Regions from separate parts of the Gottfriedia sp. NPDC056225 genome, predicted to be linked through region 1. Evidence: riboswitches for the same ligand, from Rfam matches in the RefSeq annotation. Region 1 holds a riboswitch; each other region holds the start of a gene.
The links. A riboswitch is a leader RNA that binds a small molecule or an ion and turns the genes downstream of it on or off. The one in region 1 is predicted to bind lysine.
Positions count from the first base shown of each region.

Region 2: linked by a shared signal. The riboswitch ahead of lysA (diaminopimelate decarboxylase) and the one ahead of ACFCYN_RS12620 (amino acid permease) in region 1 are both predicted to bind lysine.
Region 3: linked by a shared signal. The riboswitch ahead of ACFCYN_RS15140 (aspartate kinase) and the one ahead of ACFCYN_RS12620 (amino acid permease) in region 1 are both predicted to bind lysine.

Region 1 is NZ_JBHJTJ010000016.1:62,202-70,796, forward strand. Features, by position in the region: gene ACFCYN_RS12595 (RrF2 family transcriptional regulator) at 1-170, shown strand, start outside; gene ACFCYN_RS12600 (nitroreductase family protein) at 292-999, shown strand; gene ACFCYN_RS12605 (YdeI/OmpD-associated family protein) at 1,274-1,867, shown strand; gene ACFCYN_RS12610 (hypothetical protein) at 1,949-2,146, shown strand; gene pdxK (pyridoxine/pyridoxal/pyridoxamine kinase) at 2,213-3,028, opposite strand; lysine riboswitch at 3,296-3,473, shown strand; gene ACFCYN_RS12620 (amino acid permease) at 3,671-5,143, shown strand; gene ACFCYN_RS12625 (MBL fold metallo-hydrolase) at 5,780-6,472, shown strand; gene ACFCYN_RS12630 (TetR/AcrR family transcriptional regulator) at 6,489-7,049, shown strand; gene ACFCYN_RS12635 (hypothetical protein) at 7,154-7,453, opposite strand; gene ACFCYN_RS12640 (zinc-dependent alcohol dehydrogenase family protein) at 7,654-8,595, shown strand, end outside.
Region 2 is NZ_JBHJTJ010000045.1:3,667-12,261, reverse strand. Features, by position in the region: gene ACFCYN_RS20755 (MDR family MFS transporter) at 1-1,060, opposite strand, end outside; gene ACFCYN_RS20750 (hypothetical protein) at 1,223-1,450, opposite strand; gene msrA (peptide-methionine (S)-S-oxide reductase MsrA) at 1,693-2,640, opposite strand; gene mscL (large conductance mechanosensitive channel protein MscL) at 2,793-3,194, shown strand; gene ACFCYN_RS20735 (coiled-coil domain-containing protein) at 3,274-4,488, opposite strand; gene lysA (diaminopimelate decarboxylase) at 4,681-6,003, opposite strand; lysine riboswitch at 6,139-6,312, opposite strand; gene ACFCYN_RS20725 (cation diffusion facilitator family transporter) at 6,620-7,525, shown strand; gene ACFCYN_RS20720 (VC0807 family protein) at 7,606-8,262, opposite strand; gene ACFCYN_RS20715 (DinB family protein) at 8,394-8,595, opposite strand, start outside.
Region 3 is NZ_JBHJTJ010000022.1:67,812-76,406, reverse strand. Features, by position in the region: gene ACFCYN_RS15155 (MDR family MFS transporter) at 1-679, shown strand, start outside; gene ACFCYN_RS15150 (hypothetical protein) at 789-1,220, opposite strand; gene uvrC (excinuclease ABC subunit UvrC) at 1,367-3,142, shown strand; lysine riboswitch at 3,222-3,404, shown strand; gene ACFCYN_RS15140 (aspartate kinase) at 3,510-4,751, shown strand; gene ACFCYN_RS15135 (hypothetical protein) at 4,969-5,178, shown strand; gene ACFCYN_RS15130 (YslB family protein) at 5,284-5,736, opposite strand; gene ACFCYN_RS15125 (succinate dehydrogenase cytochrome b558 subunit) at 6,058-6,693, shown strand; gene sdhA (succinate dehydrogenase flavoprotein subunit) at 6,708-8,474, shown strand; gene sdhB (succinate dehydrogenase iron-sulfur subunit) at 8,482-8,595, shown strand, end outside.

The DNA.
Region 1 (8,595 bases):
CTGATCCATATTCCAAAGGTTTCTTGGATGTTAATAGTAAGGAATGTTTTGCTCCTTCTACAAAATCGGCTTTATACGAGTTAAAAGACGAGATGGAGAGCTGGCTAGTTGAAGGCCTTGCGAAGAAAACAATTTCTGACTTATTACCTAATGAAAAAGAGAATGGGTAAAATAAAATCGAAACAATATAGTTTCGATTTTATTTTTTTTTAGAAACTGTAGTTGACTTTTATACAGTTAAAGTCATATACTGTACTTGTAAATAATACAGTTAATCAAGGAGAGATCAATATGTCTAGTACGAAAACAGAAAGAGAAGAATATTTAAATAAAGTAAACGAAATTGATTTTGGAACTGATGCACCTAAAGAAATTGAAAGCACAGATTTCTTTACTGTCGCAAAAGAAAGAAGATCAGTTCGTCATTATGATCCAAGTTTTCAACTGTCTGATGATGAAATTAAAGAATTACTTGAAATTGCAATCCAAGCTCCATCATCATCAAACTTACAACCATGGAGATTTCTTGTCATTAAAGATCAAGAAACAAAACAAAAATTATTACCAATCGCAAATAACCAACAACAAGTTGTTGATGCATCTGCAGTAATCGCTGTATTAGGTGATATTGAGGCATTCAAAAATGCTGATCGCATTTATGATGAATTAGTCGCAAAAGAAATGATGACTCAAGAAGTTAAAGACTTCTATGTAGGCTCAATTGTGAAAAACTATGGAAGTTTACCAGAAGAAGTAGCTACAAAAGTTGCTATGATTGACGGTGGATTAGTATCAATGCAATTTATGCTTGCTGCAAAAGCAAAAGGCTTAGACACGGTACCAATGGGTGGATATGACCAAGCGAAGTTTATCGAAGCATTCAATGTACCAGCAAACTTCAAACCAGTAATGTTAATTTCAGTAGGTAAAGGAATTAAAGCAGGCTTCGAAAAAGTTCGTCTAACTTTAGATGAAGTTGTTACTTGGGATAAATATTAAGAAATCAGGGTTAAAAGAAGGGCAGGGAATAGGGAGAACCTAGTACCTGTTCTTTTTTATTGTTATTTCTAAATTTCTTTCCCTTAGCACATCATCTCCTCACACGGAACTACTAGTATTATAAGAATATGTATTGTAAAATTTAATCGAAGAAGTTTGTGAATCTATTGGGAATTTTGTTTCGGTACATAATGGCTATACTACTATAAAACGAACATATTAAATCCTTAAGATCGGTTATTATCTGTTTAAGTAATTTTGTGAGGTGTTATTGATGGAGAATGGGAATATGCATCCTAAAGTTGAAGCATTTTTAATTAGAGCCAAAAAGTGGCAAGAAGAATTTTATAAATTGAGAGAAATCGTGCTTGAGTGTGAATTGACCGAAGATTTTAAATGGATGCATCCTTGTTACACTCTTGATAATAAAAATGTAGTTTTAATACATGGTTTTAAAGAATATTGTGCACTTTTGTTTCACAAAGGTGCGTTGTTAAAAGATCCAAAAGGTATTCTAATACAACAGACGGAAAATGTACAATCAGCACGTCAGATTCGGTTTACGAATATTCAAGAAATAATTGAAATGGAAAGTGTCTTAATCGATTATATTAAAGAAGCAATCGAAGTGGAAAAAGCAGGTTTGCAGGTTGAATTAAAAAAGACTGCAGATTATGAAGTTCCTGAAGAACTACAACTTAAATTAGATGAAAACCCTGCCTTTAAAACTGCTTTTGAAGCATTGACTCCAGGGCGTCAAAGAGCTTATATTTATTATTTTTCTCAACCAAAACAATCGAAAACTAGAGCGTCACGTGTAGAAAAGTATATTGATCATATTCTTGACGGAAAAGGTTTAAATGATTAGTATAAAATTAGTAAAAAAAATATATACATGCTAAATAAAGAGTGATTATCACTAGTAATATAAAAAGAAGGAGGGAATCGTATGGGACAAAATAAACATGCAATTCATCTTCACAATATGCATCGTAACCATAATCAACGAGTAGCTAAGTTTCATAAGCAACACGCTATTCAGATTGCAAATGGAGAAAATGGAAATGGTTTATTAGCTAGATGGGAAAGATTCGTTTTTTTCAAAGCAAGAGATTTATTTAAACTAATTAAAAACGTGATCAAGTGAACTTTAAAAAAAATGTAAAAACCACAAGGAATTAATTCCTTGTGGTTTTTATTTTATCTTGATTTATTAAGCTTCACCATGTAAACGATAAGCCATATGATTTGTTGGGCCTACGTATTGATTAATTGGGAATGAGTGACGAATTGCTTCAGTAATGAATTTTTTTGCAGTGTTAATTGCTTCTCTTGGTTCTGCACCTTTAGCAAGCTCTGCACAAATTGCTGCAGAGTATGTACAACCTGCTCCATGTGTGTATGTAGTTTCAATTCTGTCAGATTCTAAATGTTCGATTTTTTCACCATCAAATAATACGTCTATTGCATTTTCATGCTGAATTTTGCTTCCGCCTTTTACTAAAACATATTTTGCACCTAACTCATGGATCTTGCGTGCTGCTTCCTCCATTTGTTCAACTGTACAAATTGGTGCCATTTTAGCTAATTGTGCTGCCTCGAATAAGTTTGGCGTTACAACTGTTGAAAGGGGAACTAAAATTTCTCTTAATGCATCATTTGTTTCTGGATGAAGAGCTTCGTCATTTCCTTTACAAATCATAACTGGGTCTACAACTACGCGATCAATATTATGTTTTTTAATCGTTTTTGCAGCTAACTCAATGATCTCAACTGATCCTAGCATTCCTGTTTTCATCGCTTGAATTCCAACACCAACTACGATTGTTTCTAATTGTGCTGCAATTGTATCTATATCTATTGGGAATACTTGATGATGCCAATGATTATGAGGATCCATCGCTACTAAAGTTGTAATTGCACTCATTCCATAAACATTACGTTCCTGAAATGTTTTAATATCAGCTTGTAACCCTGCTCCACCACTACTATCTGATCCCGCAAGTGTAAGTGCTTTATAAATTGTCATGTGAAAAATTCCTCCTTTGAAGTACATAGAAATATTATACATAAAGGAAGTCGAATGGTACAAGGTAAGCGCATTAGTCGTTAGACAATATTAGTAAAAAAATTGAAGTCTTACAATAAATTTGAGTTTTTTACTAATCTTTCATGGTCTTTAGAACCAGAATTCTCTTCATGTTACCCTCAAAATTTGTCGAAAAATCTATTGACAAACTAGATTAGTAGATTGTATATTGAACTTATAAAATTAAATTTAATATGATCTTTATCTCGTATGGATAGAGGCGCGGTTTTGATTAGTCATTACTTTGAGGTTTATGGGACCTATGATAAGTAATAAAAGGCGAAACTGCCGAAATAATAAATTTACCATTTAAATTTATTATTGGGCCTATTGCTAAATAAGCGTAGGACTGTCACAAGATTTCTTGTGGAGGGCTATTGAAGAGATGTTGATGCTGTTTGACACATATATTTGAGTCTAGAACACGTGAACATTGATTCACGTGTTTTTTGTTTTTTTTACTGGATTTTCCAATCTTTACATATTGTTGAAAATCATGAGTAAAATACACATCATACAACACTTTATACCGTCCCATATTCTCGCGTAAAGATAAGATTGCAAGAATCAAGAGGAGGCAACATGATGGGACTAACAAACCCGAAAAATGATCGTACAGAAACGAATACTAACCAAACTTCTTTAAAAAGAGGTCTAAAAGCAAGACATTTAACTATGATTTCAATTGGTGGATCGATAGGGACAGGTTTATTTTTAGCTAGTGGATCTTCAATAAGTGAAGCTGGTCCTGGTGGTGCTATTTTAGCTTACGGATTAATTGGTATAATGGTTTATTTCTTAATGACTAGTTTAGGTGAGATGGCGACTTATTTACCAGTTTCTGGTTCATTTAGTACTTACGGATCTCGCTATGTAGACCCAGCATTTGGTTTTGCAATGGGTTGGAATTATTGGTATAACTGGGCGATTACATTAGCTTTTGAATTATTAGCTTCAGCAATGCTTATGAAATATTGGTTCCCACATACTCCAGCAGTATTATGGAGCGGAATCTTTTTAGTTATTATTTTAGGTTTAAATTTACTTTCAGTTAAAGGTTATGGTGAATCAGAATTTTGGTTCTCATTAATTAAAGTAGTTACTGTTGTTGTCTTTTTAATTGTTGGTATTGCAATGATTTTTGGTATTTTAAAAGGGCATGATGCAGGTTTTAAAAACTTTACTGTTGGTGATGCTCCATTCCATAATGGATTTTTGGGTGTATTATCAATCTTTATCGTTGCAGGATTTTCATTCCAAGGAACTGAATTAATTGGTGTTGCAGCAGGTGAGACAGAACATCCAGAAAAAAATGTTCCAAAAGCTATTCGTCAAATTTTCTGGCGTATCCTTTTATTTTACGTGTTAGCGATTGTAGTAATTGGCTTGTTAATTCCTTATACAGATCCTGACTTAGTGCGAGGCAGTGTTGCTGTTAGTCCATTTACTTTAGTATTTGAAAAATTAGGTGTTGCATTTGCAGCGTCTGTTATGAATACAGTTATTTTAACATCAGTTTTATCTGCAGGTAATAGCGGAACATATGCGTCAACACGTATGTTATATACTTTAGCATTAGAAGGAAAAGCACCTAAATTCTTAACAAAAGTAAATAAAAATGGTGTTCCTACAAATGCTTTATACGTAACACTTGCAGTTGGTTCTTTAGCTCTTTTATCTTCATTTTTCGGTGAAGGTCAAGTTTACAATTGGTTATTAAATTTATCAGGTTTATCAGGTTTTATAGCTTGGTTAGGTATTGCGATTTCTCACTACCGATTCCGTAAAGGGTATGTTGCTCAAGGGAAAGATTTGAAAGAACTTCCTTACCGTGCAAAATGGTTCCCTCTAGGTCCAATCTTAGCATTCTTAGCTTGTTTATTTATTGTTTTAGCTCAAAACTATCAAGCATTTACTGGTCATGCAATTAACTGGCAGGGTGTACTTGTTTCATACATTGGAATTCCTGTATTTTTAATTGTTTGGTTAGGTTATAAAGTTAAACATAGAACAAAAGTTGTACCTTATAAAGAAATGGATTTAAGTAGAAAATAAATTACTATTTGATCTAACCCTTTCATCTATGATGAAAGGGTTTTTTAGAAAGATAAGAAAGTATAAATTTTGAGGTGTACCACGGTTCTAAAAACTGTGGTATTTTTGTGGCTGTACTCTAAGCAAAAAAGGACCAGACTATTTTTTGCCCGTTTTTTTATGGAGTTATTGATATACGTACAAAACTGTGACATTGTGGGAGAATCAACCAATTAACGCAGAAACCATTGGCATTATGGATGAAATCAATTGATATACTCTAAAGCTAGATATTTTATGCACGAAATCCTTCCAATTAGCACGGAATTCATTGATTTATGCACAAACCCAAGGATTGCAAAGTCTGCCAACCATCTTATCAACAAAAAATCCTATATATCAACAAAAATCAGTACTATATCAACAAAAACAAATGCTTTATCAACGAAGTTCACAGCTTTATCAATAAAGTACACAAAGTGTTCGCCATTACCAAATAACAACTAGATCCAATAGTTTTCAGCTTACAAAAAATGGAAGTATATTTAGTCATTTTAACGATTTTTATGTAAAATTTGGAATTTTTGTTCACAAAAACTAATACCATTAGTATTATAAAACTAAAGGTATTAGTTTTTATTATTAGGAGGGTATAATATGAAGATTACGAAAAATAATCATCTTTATGAGTTGAGCTTTTTACCCAATTTCTTTCCTGTAAATTGTTTTTTAGTTGAAGAAGAAAACGAGCTTACGTTAATTGACACAGCGCTGTCTTTTAGTGCGACTAAAATTTTAGAAACAGCAAATCAAATAGGCAAAAAAATTACGAATATCGTTTTAACACATGCTCACGGTGATCATGTCGGTTCGCTTGATCAATTAAAAGCATTACTTCCAGATGCGGTCGTGTCTATTTCAAAACGAGATGCAAAATTATTAAAAGGGGATACTAGTCTAGAAGCAAGTGAACCCAATATTCCTATAAAAGGCGATGTTCCTAAAAATATAAAAACGATTCCTGATCGTTTACTTCAAGAAGGTGATACGATAGGCTCTTTAATAGCGTTTGAAGTTCCTGGTCATACGCCAGGCTCGATGGCATTTTTGGATCAACGCACAAATGCAATTATTGCTGGTGATGCTTTTTCGTTAAGAGGAGGATTTGCGATTTCTGGTCAATTAAGAATTTTATTTCCTTTTCCAACTCTTGCAACTTGGAGTAAAGAGACTGCATTAAATAGTGCGAAGAAAATTAGTGATTTGAAACCTACATTATTAGCAGTTGGTCATGGTACGATGCTAAGTCATCCACAAGAAGCGATTGACCGTGCTCTTAAAAAGCAGTAGTGGGAGTGGGGAGGATATGTCACCAAGAATTGGATTGAATTTTAATGAATTACTGAGGGCTTCAATTAAAATTGTCGATACAGAAGGGTGGGAAGCTTTAACGATAAGTTATCTTGCAAAGAAGCTAACGATTCAACCACCATCGATCTATAATCATATTAAGAATTTAGATGAACTAAAAAATAGTGTTGCCCTATATGCTATTACACAGCTTTATGAACAACTTAAAGAGGCTGTTAATCATCAAAGGAGCGAGAAAGCAATTTTTGCTTTAGCCTTTGCTTATCTTAATTACGCTCGAACTCATCCAGGTTTATACAAAGCTACCTTATCTCCGTCTCAAACACCAAAAGATGAGTATCATCAAACAGCGAATAAAATTTTAAACCTAATTTACGAAATAATGAAACCATATAATTTAACCGATATTGAACTGATTCATGCAGTTAGGGGTTTAAGGAGCTTACTCCATGGCTTTGTCTCACTTGAAAAAAGCGAAGGATTTGGTATAAATATTCCAATCGATGAAAGTGTACTTTTTGTATTGAAAAATTATATAAGTAATTTGAAGCAGTGATTTGTATCCATAATTAAAAGGATAGGAAGGTTTAATACCCTCCTATCCTTTTTATCGAGAAAATACGTTTTATTTAAAAGTAAGTTTTATGTCTTTATTTAAAATCAAATATTTACGCCATCTTCAAAGTTTTTATTCCAGTTTTTATCTCCAAGATGTTCGAAATCTTCAGTAGTACGCTCTAATACGTCAATTAGTAGCTTTTTCATATTGTGAATATTGCTATAAAATAAAGTTTCTTCTTCTAAATCTGGTTTTGCATGATGAGCTGCTTTAATTGCTGTTTCGTCACGAAATCTTTTAACTTTTGTGTCTAACTCATCGAAGACATGTTTAACATACTTTACAATATTTCTATGGTTCAACGTATTTCTCTCATTTAATTCCTCTAATTTGTTTACCATAGTCATTTCCTCCATCAATAAGATTAAAAGATTTATATTGATTATACTGAAACAAATCGAAAAAACAATGATAATTATAAAAATTTAACCATTATAATCAAAACTTTAGGATTCAGTGAATTGCAAAATTGTATTTTTTTAGAGCTGATTTATGCTACAATGACTTCAAAATATTTTCCATTACGAAAGAGGGAGTCAATATGAAAGCGATTGTAATTCATCAATATGGAGATAGTTCTGAATTTAAACATGTTGAAATTTCAATGCCAAAGCCAACTAGTAATCAAGTATTAGTAAAGGTTGCTGCAACTAGTATTAATCCGATCGATACAAAAATAAGAAAAGGCATTGTGCCGAATGCGTTTCAGCCTAATTTTCCTATGATTTTACATAGTGATTTTTCTGGTGAAGTTGTTGAAGTAGGTGAGAATGTTTCACATTTTGAAGTTGGCGATTTAGTATTTGGTTTAAATGTCTTTAGTGGGACGTTGACAGATTATTTTTTAATTGAAGAATCGTTTATTGCTAAAGCTCCAAAGAATTTACCGATTCAAGAAGCGGCTAGTTTACCATTAACGTCTATAACTGCTTGGGAAGCACTTTTTGATAGAGGTAATTTAAAACAAGGTGATCATATTTTAATTCATGGTGGGACTGGTGGTGTTGGTCACGTTTCTATTCAATTGGCGAAAGCTTTTGGAGCAATCGTTACGACAACTGTTTCATCAAATGAAAAAGCTGATTTAGTTAAAAAGCTAGGTGTTGATCATGTCATCAATTATAAAGAAGAGACTGTAGAAGACTATGTAAATCGACTAACAAATGGACAAGGCTTTGATCTTGTTTTTGATACTGTTGGTCAAAAAAACCTAGATAAATCATTTCTTGCAGTGAAACCACAAGGTACCGTATTAGCGATCGCTGCACGTTCGACACATGACTTAACTCTTTTACATAATAAATCATTATCTTTGCACGTCATTTTTATTATGCTCACTCAAAAGACGAAAGAAGGGCGAATGGAGCATAGTGCTATTTTAAATAAAATTTCTTCTTTAGTTGAAGAAGGAAAATTAAAGCCACTCATCAATCCAAAATCATTCACGTTTAATCAAGTGAAAGAAGCCCATGATTACTTCGAA
Region 2 (8,595 bases), on a different contig from region 1:
CAGGTGCTATATTCGCCACAAATGTCATTTGAACTGGCGACATGACCATTTCTCCAAACGTGTAGTAAATGAAGATTATTGCCAATAGAAATAGAATCATCAATTTTCCTAATCCAACGAAAAGAAATAATGGCGGTGCAAAACCAATCGATAAAATACCTAATCCAAATAAGATAGTACCATAGAACATCGTTTTTCCAATTGAACGATTCGATAAATAACTTGAAATAGGAAATTGAAAAAGGACTACTAGCAATCCATTAAGTGACATTAAAAAAGGAAAAGGATTCCATTCACCGAAATGAGGCTTAAAGCTTTGTTTAAAATAAAGTGGTAGCATTCCTTCAATTTGCGAAAATCCCATTGATATTATGACACCTGTTGCTACATAAAAAAGCAATAATTTATCAGAACTAATAATGTTCAGAACCTTTTTAAACGGAATTGTTGTTTTGTCTTGATTTTCTTTAACACTCTTCTTTTCTGCAGGGAGTGTCTCTTTTAATAGAATTAATTGAGCAATACTATACAGTCCTAAAGCTGTTGCCGCAATAAAAAATAAACTATCTTTTGAAAAATATACAACTGAACTTCCTAATAATGGACCTATGACAGTACCTACATTACTCCCAACTCTTAATAGTCCATAGGCTTCAGTTCTTTTTTCTGGTTCAGTTACATCGGCTACCATTGCAGAAGCTGCCGGACTAAAAAAAGAGTTACTAATACCTAGTAAAATTGATAAAATTAAAAATGACGTATAGCTTTCTACTAAAGCAAACGAAACTAAAATGAGAGATGTTCCAAACGTTGAAAAGACCATCATCCGTTTCCGGCCATATAAATCTGCCAGCCTACCTCCAGCCATCGAACCGAATAAAGAAGCTATAGGTGAAATCGACATGATAAATCCTACCTTTAGCATTGAATCGACTTTACCTTCTAAATAAAGTGCAAAAAATGGCATAAGCATCATCATCGCACTACTCGTAATCGTTTCTCCAATAACTCGAATCCATACATTACGATCCATACCTTTTAACTTTTTAAAAAATGTCATCCTTTTAAAAACACCTCCTAGTGCATCGAAACTACAATATTTAAACATATAGGATGAATGTTAAATTATGTTAAGTTTCTTCATAGATCGATTAGCCAAACTCAAAACAAAAGGGTGCTCAAAATGACTCTTGTCATTGAACACCCACTCTTTTTTATTATCCTAAGCTTGTTCTTTTGAAGAAATTGAGAACATCAATCCCAAAAAAGTACCTAATAAAAATAAGGTTGAACAAGATCCCATCAATACTATGCTCACTGTTAGGCTCACGCCTGTATGTAAGAAACCGCTTCCAGTGAAATATAATAAAAATAGAATAAGACCTATAAAAAAGGCAATACCAGAATATTGAGTATATGTTTCAACGATTTCATGATCAGTTTGCTTCATTATGATTGACCTCCTGTTTCTACTTTTTTGCGAATTGCAATACCTAATTTGTGACAACTTTGTGACACTTTTATATTAACACATTTATTTCGCAATTGTAAATATTTTCAGAAAACTTTTTAGGTAATATTTGAGACGAGATTAAGAAAGTAATAATTAGGTTATAAATTAAGCTTCACATTTTTAATAAAGAAAAAACCAAGATGATTTACATCCCGGTTCATAGCTCATTTCTTATTGTTTTATTTCAGAAAGATACTCTTGTAATTACCAAAACCTTCTTCGTCCATTTTTTCATATGGAACAAATCTTAATGCAGCTGAGTTTATGCAGTAACGAAGTCCCTCAGGTCCAGGTCCATCATCGAAAACATGACCTAAATGTGAATCAGATTCAGCACTTCTTACTTCAATACGCATCATTCCATGGCTGTAGTCCTTCTTCTCTTCAACTTCACCTTTTAATATAGGTCTTGTAAAACTTGGCCATCCACAACCAGAATCAAATTTGTCTAAAGAACTAAACAAAGGAATTCCAGATACGATATCAACATAGATCCCCTTCTCTTTATGATTCCAGAACTCGTTTCTAAACGGAGGTTCAGTTGCATCTTCTTGTGTAACAGCATACTGAATTGGTGTGAGCTTTTGCTTTAACTCTTCTTGACCAGTTTTCCATTGCTCCTTTAAAAACTTTTGGCGGCCAGACCCTTTAAAGTATAGTTGGTAACGAATCGGATGCTTCTTATAATAATGCTGATGGTATTCTTCTGCTTCATAAAATGGTTTTGCAGGTAATATTTCTGTCACAATTGAATTTTTGAAAACACCGCTTTTTTCAAGTTTTTCTTTTGAAGCAATCGCTTGTTCTTTTTGAGTTTCATTATGATAAAAGATTGCCGTTTTATATGAACTACCTCGATCACCGAATTGCCCACCTACATCAGTCGGATCAATTTGTTGCCAAAATAAGTCTAATAGTTTTTCATACGGATATACATCAGGATCAAATGTAATTTGAACTGCTTCGTAATGACCTGTTAAATGAGTGCATACTTCTTCATATGTTGGATTTTCTTTTTCCCCACCTGTATATCCTGATACAACCTTTATAATTCCGTCCTGTTGGTCAAACGGTTTAACCATACACCAAAAACATCCACCAGCAAATGTAGCCAATTCTGTCCCCATACCTTAACTCCTCCTAATAATTGTCATTAATTAGTATTTACCATATATATAAGTCGATATAAATATTTTTGCTTAAAAAGGCTAATTCCTAACTTGAAAGAATCAATAATTGTATGTAAACTTATACGATAATTACACAGGAGGAAAGTAATATGTTTGAAGAATTTAAGAAGTTTGCTCTAAAAGGGAATGTACTTGATTTAGCGGTTGGGGTAATTATTGGTGGAGCTTTTGGTAAAATTGTGTCATCTTTGGTTGGAGATATTATGATGCCAATAATTGGATTAGCCTCAGGTGGAATTGATTTTTCAACACTTATGTATACGTATGGTAAAACTCAAATTAAATACGGTTCCTTTATCCAAACTGTCGTTGATTTCCTAATCATTTCGATTTCGGTATTTTTCTTCGTTCGATTAATTAATAGACTATCATTTAGAAAGAAAGAAATAGAGGAAGCTAAACCTGTCGTTCCTACTAAAGAAGAAGCCTTACTTATTGAAATACGTGATTTATTAAAAGTACAAGTTAAAAACCAAAAAGATATAAGCTAAAGCTTATATCTTTTTTATATTTTAAGAGAAAATAAAAAACCTCGTACCATACTAAATATAATACGAGGTTAATAAACTATTAGAATTTTCCGTAGCCTAAGAAGTGAGAGCGAACCCAGCTATTACTTAAGCTGATAATGCTGATTCCGCTGCTTCCAGCATGAACCATTTTATTTCCACCAATGTAAATACCCATATGTGAAGGACCATTAATATAAGTATTTTGTAAGAATACTAGGTCACCAGGTTGTGGAGAGCTTACTTTTGTCGCTCTACTCCAATATGTTTTTACATTACCACGAGAGATGCCATATCCATTATGTGAATATACGTACCAGATGAATCCACTGCAATCGAATCCACTTGGAGAAGTTCCACCAAATACATAAGGAACACCTTGATATTGAAGAGCAAAATCTACAATTCCATTGCCTGTTGCAACTGATCCACCATCATCTGATGGTCCAGCATTTGATCCAGAATTAGAATCAGATTTTGAATGTGAGCTTGAGTCTGATTTTGAGTCTGAGCTAGAAGAGTTTGAACTAGTGTTAGTCGCTTGACTATTGTCACTATCATCCTCATCATCACTTGATAATGCCGCTAGTTCTAGAGATTGTTGCTCAAGACGTTGAACTCTTTCATCTTCTTTTGCATTTTCTAGTTCTTTAACAGCCAACTTCAAGTTAGCTTCTGCAGTATCTAATGATTTTTGTTTTTCAGCTTGCGCTTTAGAAAGATCGCTTTGTTGTGCAACTAAATCTTCTTTTGCTGCTACAAGCGTTGCTTTTTTCTCATCAACAAGTTGTTTTTCTTTTTTAACTTCGTCTTGTTCTGATTGTTGTTCTTTAATGATGTTTTCGTCAGCATTAAACAATGTTGAAATTGAATTTACTCTGTTAAAGAAATCTACAATTCCATCAGAGTTAAATAAGACGTCGGTCACAAGATTTACTTTTGGTTGCTTTTGCATAGCAACTAAACGTTGTTCTAATACCTCATTACGTTTTTCAATTCGATCTTGCAAATATGTAATTCTAGCTTTTTTATCATTGATAAGTTTCTCTGTCTCAGTGATTTCTGCTTTTTTTGCATCTATATTATTCTTAGTTGTTTTAATTTGAGCATCTATCTTCTTTACTTCGCTGCTTAATTTTTTAAATTGTGATTGGAACTTATCTACTTCAGCTTGCTTTGTTTCTACTTTGCTATCAGCTAACACTGAAGCATTTGGCGCTAATGATAATACTATTGTACTTGCAATTGCTAGCACTGCCAGTTTTTTTCTTAACATTACAGCGTCTCTCCTCTCGCTAATCTACCTAAGTATTTATACCATAGATTCACGAAGAGAGTCGCAATTGTTACAATATTGTAATATAAATGATAAATATGTCTTTATATGTCGATAAATTATCACAATTTATTGAGGAAAACGAAATAAAACACTTCCATTTATAATGAAAGTGTTTTATCAATCTGTTATTTATCTAATAGAAGAGTTTTCAACATAAACTCTGTCATTTCTCACTAAATCTTCATATGTTTCACGGCGTACTACTTCTCTTGACATACCATCTTTTACGAAAACTACTGCTGGGCGACGGATACGGTTGTAGTTATTAGCCATAGAGTAACCATAAGCACCAGTACATGACATAGCTAATAGATCATTGTTTTCTACAACTGGTAATTTGCAATCCCAAATAAGCATGTCGCCACTTTCGCAACATTTGCCTGCAATAGAGACAACTTCTTTATTTTCATCATTTGCTCGATTTGCAAGCATTGCTTCGTATTTTGATCCGTAAAGAGCTGGACGGATATTATCAGTCATCCCTCCGTCAACAGATACATATTTACGAATTGAAGGTAATGTTTTTGTTGAGCCAATCGTATAAAGCGTTGTTCCTGCTTCACCAACTATACTACGTCCTGGCTCTAACCATAGCTCTGGTAGTTTATAATCTAGCTCTTCACATTGTTGTTTAATAATCGTGGTAATTGTGTCAATATGTTTTGCAACAGCTAAAGGCTCATCTTCGGAAGTATAACGAATTCCAAAGCCCCCACCTACATTTAATATTTCAGCTGTAAAGCCTAAATCATTTTTAAGGCCATTTAAAAAGCTCATTAATACATTGATTGCATGAACAAATCCATCTGGCTCAAAAATTTGTGATCCTATATGTGAATGTATTCCTAATAATTTAAGATTACTTGAATTTAATGAAACTTCAACTGCTTCGTTAGCTTGCCCAGACATGATGTCGAATCCAAATTTAGAATCCTCTTGTCCTGTCATAACATATTCATGTGTGTGTGCTTCTACACCTGGGGTAACACGTAATAAAATTGAAACCTCTTCACCACGTTGCTCAGCTAACGCTTGTAGTACTTCTAATTCAAAGAAGTTATCAACAACGAAACAACCGATTTTTGCATTTAATGCTTCTTCGATTTCTTCAATTGTCTTGTTGTTTCCATGAAAATGAATTTTCTCCGCTGGATAGCCTGCTTGCAACGCTGTATAAAGTTCTCCACCAGATACAACGTCTAAACATAATCCTTCTCTTTCAATTAAACGGGCTTGTTCAACACATAGAAATGCTTTACTCGCGTATGCAACTTGATATTTCATTCCTGTATCTTTTAGAGCTTCAAGGAATTCCCTACATTTTGATTCAATTAATGCTTCATCATAAATATATAGAGGTGTACCGTAATTTTTAGCTAATTCTACAGTATCACAACCTCCAATTTCTAGATGTCCTCCATTATTAATTCGACTATTACCATGTAAATACATTCATATTCTCCCTTCAAATCCAAATGTAAGATTATTCTAAGAAGCTTCCTTCAATGTATTAGTGTATTAAAAAAGACACATGAAGGATATGTTCATGTGCCTATCGCTTTAAAAAAAGGACTTAGCCAATCACATCTCTTCAATAGCTCTTCACAAACACATGTGACAGTACCACATTTATTCAATGTAGTCCCAGAAATAAAATGTGTGGCAATTTATTTCTTCGGCATTGGATCCTTTCTCATTTTGTCATCGAACCCACAGTTCTCTAAAATGATACTTATACACAATGCAACCTCTACGAATAGACTGTTATTTTTTATATTAGTCTATGTATAACACAGTCTAAAAATAGATGTCAAACCATTTTTTGAAAAATCTTGTCGATTTATATTTCAATTGCACACGCAGCTTTTTCTTTTCAAAATAGTATCTGTATTATAGAATATGTTTTATGCGAGTGAAAAGGTGAATTAAAATGAAAAATCATTTCAATAAAAACAAATTAAATATAAAAAAAACAAACCACTAACAAATTGTTAGTGGTTTTTCTTTTTTGTTGCCTTATTACAAAACTCTTAACTTAAGTAGAAAAAATTGGACAGGGGTGAATAGATTGCGTTCAAGCAAAATAGCAGCACTTTCAATATGCAGTAACACAATCATCGTTTTATTAAAATTAATAGTAGGAATTTTTACTGGTTCCGTAGCAATCATCTCGGAAGCAATCCACTCATTATTGGATTTAGTTGCTTCAGTAATTGCATTTTTCTCTGTAAAAATTTCAAACAGGCCTCCTGATGAGGATCATCCTTATGGGCATGGTAAATTTGAAAATATTTCGGGTACGGTTGAAACAATCTTAATATTTGTAGCAGGTATTTGGATTATCATTGAATCTGTCGAAAAACTTCTACATCCTTCTCCTATTAAGTTACCTATGATCGGTGTAGTCGTCATGTTAATTGGAGCATTAATCAATTGGAGAGTCGGAAAAATTGTTCAAAAAGTAGGAAATGAAACTCATTCTGTAGCTATGCAATCTAACGCTTTGCATTTATTAACAGATGTCTATTCATCTCTAGGGGTTGCAGTAAGTTTAATATTGGTTAGTCTTACTGGATGGGAATTTCTTGATGCATTAATTGGTATTGGAATAGCCATTTATATAATGAAGGAATCGATTGAACTTGGACGTAAATCGTTTACTCCATTGCTTGATACTGGCCTTTCTTCTGATGAATTAGATCAAATCGTAAAAGTATTAAATACATTTAAATCACAGTTTATTGAGTACCATGACTTACGCACGAGACGCTCTGGTGCCGAGGAACATATTGACTTCCACCTAGTATTACCATCAGACATGAGCATTGAAGAAGCACATATATTATGTGACAAAATTGAAGATGAAATAAAAAATGTGCTAGTCGATCCAAAAATATTAATTCACGTTGAGCCTGAAAATGAAAGAATACAAAAACTTGATATCTTAAATGCAGGAGAAATGCAGAAATTGTAATGAATTCGAAATTAATTGAAGGGCAAGGATAAAACGAATAAAACCACAAGGAAAATTCCTTGTGGTTTTTCTTCATATCATTAAATAATAATTTCATCAGAAGTTTGCTCAGGGTCATCCCCTTTTAGTTTTTGAGCTCTCATTGTTACAATTGCATAACCAATTGCCATAATGATGCCAAAAACATATCCTCCAACTGTAAAGATAATCGTGCGTGAGTAATATGCTTTTAATCCGTACGTATCGACCATCCACCATTGTCCAAAAGCAAAGGCTATATCTTTAATAATCCATGCTATAAACAAATATTGAAACACCTTAAATAGTGATGGATTTTTAAACAATTCCTTACTTTCTTCACGATCTTGTCCCTGAATTGCTGCAATATCAATCATAAAGTAATATGGTAATGGCTTTTTCAAAGCCAATAAAACCAAAAATACTCCAACAAGTGCAAAGTGATAATACACATTATACAGAATTAAGTTTTTGGCAGAACCTAAAGCCATTAAATCAACAGCAGTGCTAGCAGTTAAAGTTGAAATAATAAAAATACCAGTTACATTAAACTGTTTTGTATACCAAAAACGAAATAATGTATATAAAATCCCTGGAACTGTCGGTAAAAGCATTGCCCAATAATCGCTAAAATAATGTTGTAAAACCTTATATAAAACAAGTGGAAATACTAAATACAAAATTAGATCATAAATAATTAAATTACTTTCTTTTTTCATTTAAATAACCTCGTTTTAAAATGACTTAATTTTCAGACCACCATTTTTATAATAGTTACACATGATTATAACAAAAAAATCTAAGAGCACAACCTCTTAGATTTTTATAGAAACAAAATTAACGAATTTACTTACTGTCCAAGTGTTCTCTTTAAACCATTTACTAAGCCCGCATGTAAACCTTCATGAAAGATATTAAAGCTTAGCATATCTCGAATAGTTTTAATTTCAAAATTACCAAGTTTTATCTCTTTTTCAATCACTTCATCTAAACGGCCTTCGTATGTAGAAATCAATTGCTCAGTTTGCTCTTCTAACAATCGAATAATTTCC
Region 3 (8,595 bases), on a different contig from region 1:
GATTATTGCAAGTATTATCGGTGGTCAGGTTGTATTTAAAGTTGGGATAAAACCACAAATTATTACAGGTATGTTCGTAATCGCATTAGGTTTATATCTGCTAACAACTTTAGATATGGATTCAAGTAAAACAATTGCAACAATTTTTATGGGAGTTATGGGTCTTGGAATTGGTTTAGTAATGCCGACAATTACACTAGCTCTACAAGAAGTTTTCGATAAGAAAGAATTAGGGATCGTTACATCTTCAAGCCAATTCTTCCGTTCAATCGGTGGAACATTTGGAGCTACTGTTTTAGGTGCTGTAATGAACAGTAAATCAGGAACACTTTTAAATCATGATTTAGTTCCATTTTTAAATAAATTACCAGCACAAGCTGCTCCATTAGTAGACAAATTTAAAGACATGATTAATACAACACCTCAATCTGTATTTACAATGTTATTTAATGCGGATGCTAAAAAATTAATTCCTAAACCAATCCTAGAAGGAATGTTACCAATCATTAAAACATCTTTAATGGATTCTTTACACCAAGTATTCTTTGTAGGTTTAGGATTCATTTTAATTGGTGCAGTAGTAACTTTATTCCTAAAACCAATTAAATTAACGAATAGAAAAGCTGGAGATAATGAAAATAAAGAAGAACAAGTTAAAGTTGAAACTGCGACTTCTTAATTTCTCAAGCTAAATAAAATAAAAAACCATCTAGATTGTGGTGCACTACAATCTAGATGGTTTTTGTTTTATAGAGCATAAAATCTATATTTAAGGCATGAACCAAACATTAAATAGCCATTGAAACTTTTTCACTTCGCTTTTTCGTTTTTCTTTTATTTCGCCACAAAATCCAAGATAAAGTCAGTCCAGTTCCAGTAAGAATAAAAAGACCGATTCCACTTATTAAACCAATAATACCGGTATGTAAGCTTTTTACTGAAAAGGCTGATTGCTCAGGTCTATTTTGAAAATTTGGGAATTGAGTATTGTTGCCAGTTTGTCCATTTTGAAAATTTGTGTTGTCACCGTCTTGTGAATTAGATTGTTGATTTCCATTTAACTGGCCACTTGAAGGGAATTGACCATCTTGCATAGAAAATCTACCTCTTTCCTCGCCTCCTTTATTAAAGTATAGGATTATTCCAGTTGTTGATTCGATTAGTAAGAAAACCGAAACAATAACACCAATCCAAAAATGAATCGCTCGAACTTTTTTCATTTAGTATTCTCCTCTTCTTAGTTATTATTGAGATTAAAGTTATAATAGAAAGCTTAATTTTTTCTTAATTACATTAAAGTATTTTCAGTTTTTAACGATGGAGATTATAATATTAAGTGTACAAATGCACGGAAGGGGGTTTGACATTGAATAATCAGTTAAAAGAAAAGTTGGCGCTATTACCAGATCAACCTGGATGCTATTTAATGAAAGACGTTCAGGGGACAATTATATATGTAGGAAAAGCCAAAGTATTAAAAAATAGAGTTAGGTCATATTTTACAGGATCTCATGATGGTAAAACGTATCGTTTAGTTCAAGAAATCACTGATTTTGAATATATTGTCACTTCTTCAAATATGGAAGCATTAATTCTTGAAATGAATTTGATTAAGAAATATGATCCCAAATATAACATCATGCTAAAGGATGATAAATCATACCCCTTTATTAAAATTACTGCTGAAAAACATCCGCGTTTATTAATTACGCGTAATGTGAAGAAGGATAAAGGAAAATATTTTGGACCTTTTCCTAATGCTACTGCTGCAAATGAAACGAAAAAATTATTAGATCGTTTATATCCATTGCGAAAATGTACTTCATTACCTGATAAGGTTTGTTTGTATTATCATATTGGTCAATGTCTTGCGCCTTGTGTAAAAGAAGTAACGGATCAAATGAACCAAGAAATAGTAAATGAAATTGTTCGTTTTCTAAATGGAGGAGAAGATCAAATTCGAAAAGAGCTAGAGGCAAAAATGTTAGCGGCATCTGAGCAATTAGATTTTGAGCGGGCGAAAGAATACCGAGATCAAATTGTGTCAATTGAAGCAACGATGGAAAAGCAGAAAATGATGAATAGTGATTTGGTCGACCGAGATGTGTTTGGATATGCAGTGGACAAAGGATGGATGTGTGTTCAAGTTTTCTTTGTTCGAAGTGGAAAATTAATTGAACGAGATGTGTCTTATTTTCCAATTTACGATGAGCCAGAGGAAGAGTTCCTATCATTTATAGGACAATTTTATGAAAAACCTCATAATATAAAGCCGAAAGAATTATTCGTACCAGACAAAGTTGATACTGAAATTTTAAAAGAATTACTGAAAGTGCCTGTTCTACAACCAAAAAGAGGACAAAAAAAGGAATTAGTTGTATTAGCAAATAAAAATGCCAAAATTGGTCTCGGTGAAAAATTTAAATTAATCGAGCGTGACGAAGAAAGAACAGTTAAAGCAATTGAAAAACTAGGTGAAATATTAAATATTGAAACTCCTTATCGAATCGAGGCATTCGATAATTCAAATATTCAAGGTACGAATCCTGTTTCAGCAATGATAGTATTTATAGATGGAAAACCGTCAAAAAAAGATTATCGAAAATATAAAATTAAAACTGTAGTAGGACCAGATGATTATGATTCAATGCGTGAAGTTGTAAGGAGAAGATATTCTAGAGCATTAAAAGAAAATCTACCTTTACCCAACTTAATTATCGTCGATGGAGGTAAAGGACATTTAGCTGCAGTAGAGGATGTACTTCAAAATGAATTAGGTTTATTCATTCCAACCGCAGGACTTGTTAAGGACGAAAAACACCGAACCTCAGAGTTGTTAATTGGACAGCCACCACAAATTGTACAATTAGGAAGACAAAGCCAAGAATTCTTTTTACTCCAAAGAATTCAAGACGAGGTGCACAGATTTGCGATTGAATTTTACCGTCAGTTGCATAGTAAATCGATGGTTCAATCTGCATTAGATGGCATTCCAGGTGTCGGTGGTACTAGAAAGAAAGCCTTACTAAAATATTTTGGATCTGTTAAAAAAATAAAAGAAGCAACAATTGATGAGTTAATAGCAGCGAAAATACCAAAAAATGTTGCAGAAGGAATCTATCAATTTTTCCATAATGAGTGATATTTAGTTTCTTCCAATATTTTTATCTTGACACTATTTTCAAAATAATTTATATTTTAGTTAAAATTAAATGATTTTCTCTCGTAATAGAGGTGCAAAACCTAAGAGTATGCTGTCATAGACGTGTGGCGTTGTGATGGACAGTTGAAAGGACGTTTTGCCGAAATAAAATGAATCCACAATTCATTTTGTTGGGACTGCATTTAAGAAATGTAGTACTGTCGCATAATAATTAATAATTATGCGGGGAGCTATTGAAGAGATGTTGATGATTTGTCTATTTTATTTATTGTAAATTAGGCGCGTGAACATTGCTTCACGCGCTTTTTTGTATTCTTTTTTAAGTTAAAAAGTGAGGATGAGAAAAATGGGAATTATTGTTCAGAAATTCGGTGGTACTTCAGTAGGCTCAATTGAACGAATACAGCATGTTGCTGAAACAGTAACCAAATCGTACAAAGAAGGAAATCAAGTCGTTACAGTTGTTTCAGCTATGGGACATCATACTGACGAACTTGTTAGTCTAGCAACACAAATTAGTCCACAAAACAATAAGCGCGAATTAGATATGCTACTTACAACAGGTGAACAAGTTACTATTTCATTACTTGCAATGGCAATCCAAGCTAAAGGGTTTAAAGCCATTTCACTAACAGGTTGGCAAGCAGGTATTCAGACTGAATCTGTTCATGGTAATGCTCGAATAGAAACTATTCATACTGAAAAAATTCAACAATTGCTTGATGAAGGTTATATCGTAATCGTAGCTGGTTTCCAAGGCTTAAGTGAAAATAATGAAATTACAACGCTTGGCCGCGGTGGTTCAGATACTACTGCAGTAGCTTTAGCTGCAGCTTTAAACGCAGAACGTTGTGATATCTATACTGATGTATTAGGAGTTTATACGACGGATCCTAGAGTTGAGCCAAATGCGTCGAAATTAAGCCATGTCTCGTATGATGAAATGTTAGAGCTTGCAGCTTTAGGAGCAGCTGTTTTACATCCAAGAGCAGTTGAATTCGCAAAAAATTATAATTTAGTCATTCAAGTACGATCAAGTCAACATGATGAAATCGGTACATTTATTGGGGAGGAACAAGAAATGGAACAACAATCAGTCGTAAGAGGAATCGCATTCGAGTCTAATGTAACAAGAATGACTTTAAACGGTTTAAATAATCATGTAGATTTATTACCTAAAATCTTTACTTTATTAGCAACTGAAGGTATTGATGTTGATATTATTATTCAAAGTGTAACATCTGATAATTTAGTAAATCTTTCATTTTCAATTAAATCAGAAAATATGTTGGAAGCAATTACAGTCCTAGAGTCAAAGAAAGAATTTTTAGGTTATCGTTCATTTGATTTTGAAAGCGAACTTGCTAAAGTTTCAATTGTTGGTAGTGGAATGGTTTCAAATCCAGGTGTAGCTGCGAAAATGTTTAAATTTTTAGCTGACAGTGATATTCCCGTAAAAATGGTTAGTACATCTGAGATTAAAGTGTCAACTGTTATTCCTAAATCAAAATTACAAGAAGCAGTACATGCGCTTCATGAAGGATATGAATTAAATCGTATCAATGAAGAAGTAGCAGTAGAAAATTAAATAGTAAATAAAAACCCTTTTAGGCAAACCAATCTTTCTATAAAACGGCTAAATAGTGAATTTAACAAAATAATCACTATAATCATTTAAAGCCATAGAGTATTGAGAGGACGCATAAAAGGGTTTTTTTGTGACTTAATCGAATAAATTAAGTAAATATTCTGTAAATTAAGAAAGGGTGTCGAATGTTAGAATTGAATAGTAGGAGGTATTAATAATGATGCATAGTTTAATTTTATACGGATATGGAGAAATTGTGCTACAGCTTGTGCTATTAATACTCACCATTTTGTTTTTTGTTTTTATTTGTTTATTTTTCACTAATTCTATTATTAAAGGAGTTAAACGTAAAAACGAAGTAAGTATCGAGGAAGAGATTATGTGCAGGAAAAGTGAGGAAGGCCAGGGAATAGGGAATTCAGAATAAAGGTAGTGTAATAATGAGTGAAAAGGTTTGTAAGGGCAGATGAGGGGGATTTTGTGTTTTTTTGTAATAAAAATAACCACAAGGAAAAATGCCTTGTGGTTATTTTTATTTTTTTGTAATTGGATCTTTTAAATCCCATTTTACTTGGAATTTTACTTTGTGGCCTCTTTTACTTTGTTCTTCATATGTTTCAGCAATGACGTCTATTTGCTGTTCAATTTGCATCGCTAGGAATCCTGCTTCTAATTGGTAAGAAACGTTCTTTTTATGCTCATTTCTGTATGTAATTAACTCAGACGATAATGTTAAATGAACTTCTTGCTTCTTTTCTTCTTCAACAGTAAGAGTACCCCATCCTGCTCTTTCAAAGAACTCGATAATTTCTTCAAATGTCGCTAAGGGATATTTTCTGGCAATCATTTTACCCGCCCAATATAAAATATCATGTTGATCTTTTCCTAGTAAATCGTTTAATAGATCATCGCGTATAAGTTCATAGCCAAAACCAGAAATATTTCCCGGAATATTTATATCTTCAATATTAATGTCGTTCGTCATAGTCGGATAACAACTCCTCTTCCTAAAAAACATGTTTTTATTATATACAAAATTCAATAAGAAAAACAATATTTGGAAACGTTGATAGCAATAATTGGAAGGCTCTATACAGTACAGATAAACAAACTAAATGAGAAGTTTTTTCAGTAAAGAAAAATGTACGCGTTTTCTTGACCTGCTATATTATCAGGAGTAAAATGGTTTGTAGATAAATGTCATAAAAATTTCGACTTTTTATGCAGTATTACTTTTTATTATTTTTTAAGAGTAATAGAAGAATTAAATTTTCATGTGTACAAACTAAAGGGGGCAGGGGTTTACATGAGCAACAAGAATGGAAGGGAGTTTTTCTTTAGAAAACTTCATTCATTGCTAGGAGTTATTCCAGTTGGAATCTTTTTAACACAGCACTTAGTTGTCAATCATTTTGCGACAAATGGAGCATCATCATTCAACAAAGCTGCAGAATTTATGGCGAATTTACCATTCCGCTATTTTTTAGAAATTTTTGTAATTTTCTTACCAATTTTATACCATGCGGTTTATGGACTTTACATCGCATTCACAGGTACTAGCAATGTTAAAAATTATGGATATTTACGTAACTGGTTATATTTATTCCAACGTATTTCTGGCGTAGTTACTCTAATTTTTATTACTTGGCACGTGTGGCAAACACGTATTGCTGCTCAAATGGGAGCAACAGTTGACTATAATATGATGGCTGATATTTTCAATTCAAAATTTATGTTAGTTTTCTATATAGTAGGTGTAATTTCAACAATTTTCCACTTTGCTAATGGATTATGGTCGTTCTTCGTATCTTGGGGAATCACTGTAACACCTAGATCACAACGTATTTCAACATATGTAACATTAGGTGTTTTCGTTTTATTAACATTCGTTGGATTACGTGCTATCTTTGCATTCATTGATCCAACACTAGCGAACTTGTAAGGAGAGATATAGTCATGAGTGGGAAAATAATTATCGTCGGTGGCGGACTAGCTGGTCTTATGGCAACAATTAAAGCCGCTGAAGCTGGTACAAAAGTAGATTTATTCTCATTAGTTCCTGTAAAACGTTCACATTCTGTATGTGCTCAAGGTGGAATTAATGGGGCTGTTAATACAAAAGGTGAAGGTGACTCTCCATGGGAGCATTTTGATGATACAATTTATGGTGGGGATTTCTTAGCAAACCAACCACCAGTAAAAGCGATGGCAGAAGCAGCACCTGGTATCATTCATATGATGGACCGTATGGGTGTAATGTTCAACCGTACGCCTGAAGGACTATTAGACTTCCGTCGTTTCGGTGGAACGCAACATCACCGTACAGCATTTGCTGGTGCTACGACTGGGCAACAATTATTATACGCATTAGATGAGCAAGTTCGTCGTTACGAATCTGAAGGTCTTGTTCAAAAGTATGAAGGTTGGGAATTTTTAAGAGTTGCTGTTGATGATGAAGGCGTTTGTCGTGGTATCGTCGGACAAAACTTAACATCAATGGAAATCGTAAGCTTCCCTGCGGATGCTGTAATTATGGCATCTGGTGGCCCTGGAATTATTTTTGGTAAAACTACAAACTCAATTATCAATACTGGTTCAGCTGCTGCAGCTGTATACCGCCAAGGTGCGATTTACTCAAATGGTGAATTTATTCAAATCCATCCAACTGCAATTCCTGGAGATGATAAAAACCGTTTAATGAGTGAAAGTGCTCGTGGTGAAGGTGGACGAGTATGGACTTATAAAGATGGTAAACCATGGTATTTCTTAGAAGAGAAATATCCTGCATACGGTAACCTTGTACCAAGGGACATTGCTACACGTGAAATTTTCTCTGTATGTGTTGACCACAAACTTGGTATCAATGGCGAAAACATGGTGTATTTAGATCTTTCACATAAAGATCCACATGAACTTGATGTAAAACTTGGTGGAATCATCGAGATTTATGAAAAATTCACAGGTGATGATCCGAAAAAAGTTCCAATGAAAATTTTCCCAGCAGTTCACTACTCTATGGGTGGATTATGGGTTGATTATGACCAAATGACTACAATCCCTGGATTATTTGCAGCTGGTGAGTGTGATTACTCAATGCACGGAGCAAACCGTTTAGGAGCTAACTCATTACTTTCTGCTATTTATGGAGGAATGGTTGCTGGACCAAATGCTGTAAGATACGTAAATGGTTTAGCGAAATCTTCAGATGATGTTTCTTCTTCTGTATATGAAGCAAATGCTAATGAAGAAAAAGAAAAAATGAATCGCATTTATAAAATGGACGGTAAAGAAAATGCATACCTTCTTCATAAGGAACTTGGAGAATGGATGACAGATAACGTTACTGTAGTTCGATTCAATGATCGCTTATTAAAAACTGATGAGAAAATTCAAGAGCTTTATGAGCGTTATCAAAACATTAATATCAATGATACAGCTAAATGGAGTAACCAAGGTGCTTCATTTACTCGTCAACTTGAAAACATGCTTCACTTATCACGTGTTATCACTTTAGGTGCTTATAACCGTAATGAAAGCCGTGGAGCTCACTATAAACCAGAATTCCCAGACCGTAATGATGAGGATTTCTTAAAAACTACAATGGCTAAATTTGATGAGAAGACAAATTCACCATTTTTCCATTACGAAGATGTAGATACTTCATTAATTGAACCAAGAAAACGTGATTATTCTAAGAAGAAGGAGGACAAAGCAAATGCATAATGGAACAATGACTGCTGAAAAGACAATTACGGTAATCGTTAAACGTCAAGATTCACCAAATACTGCACCATATGAAGAAACATTTACTGTCCCTTATCGTCCGAATATGAACGTAATCTCG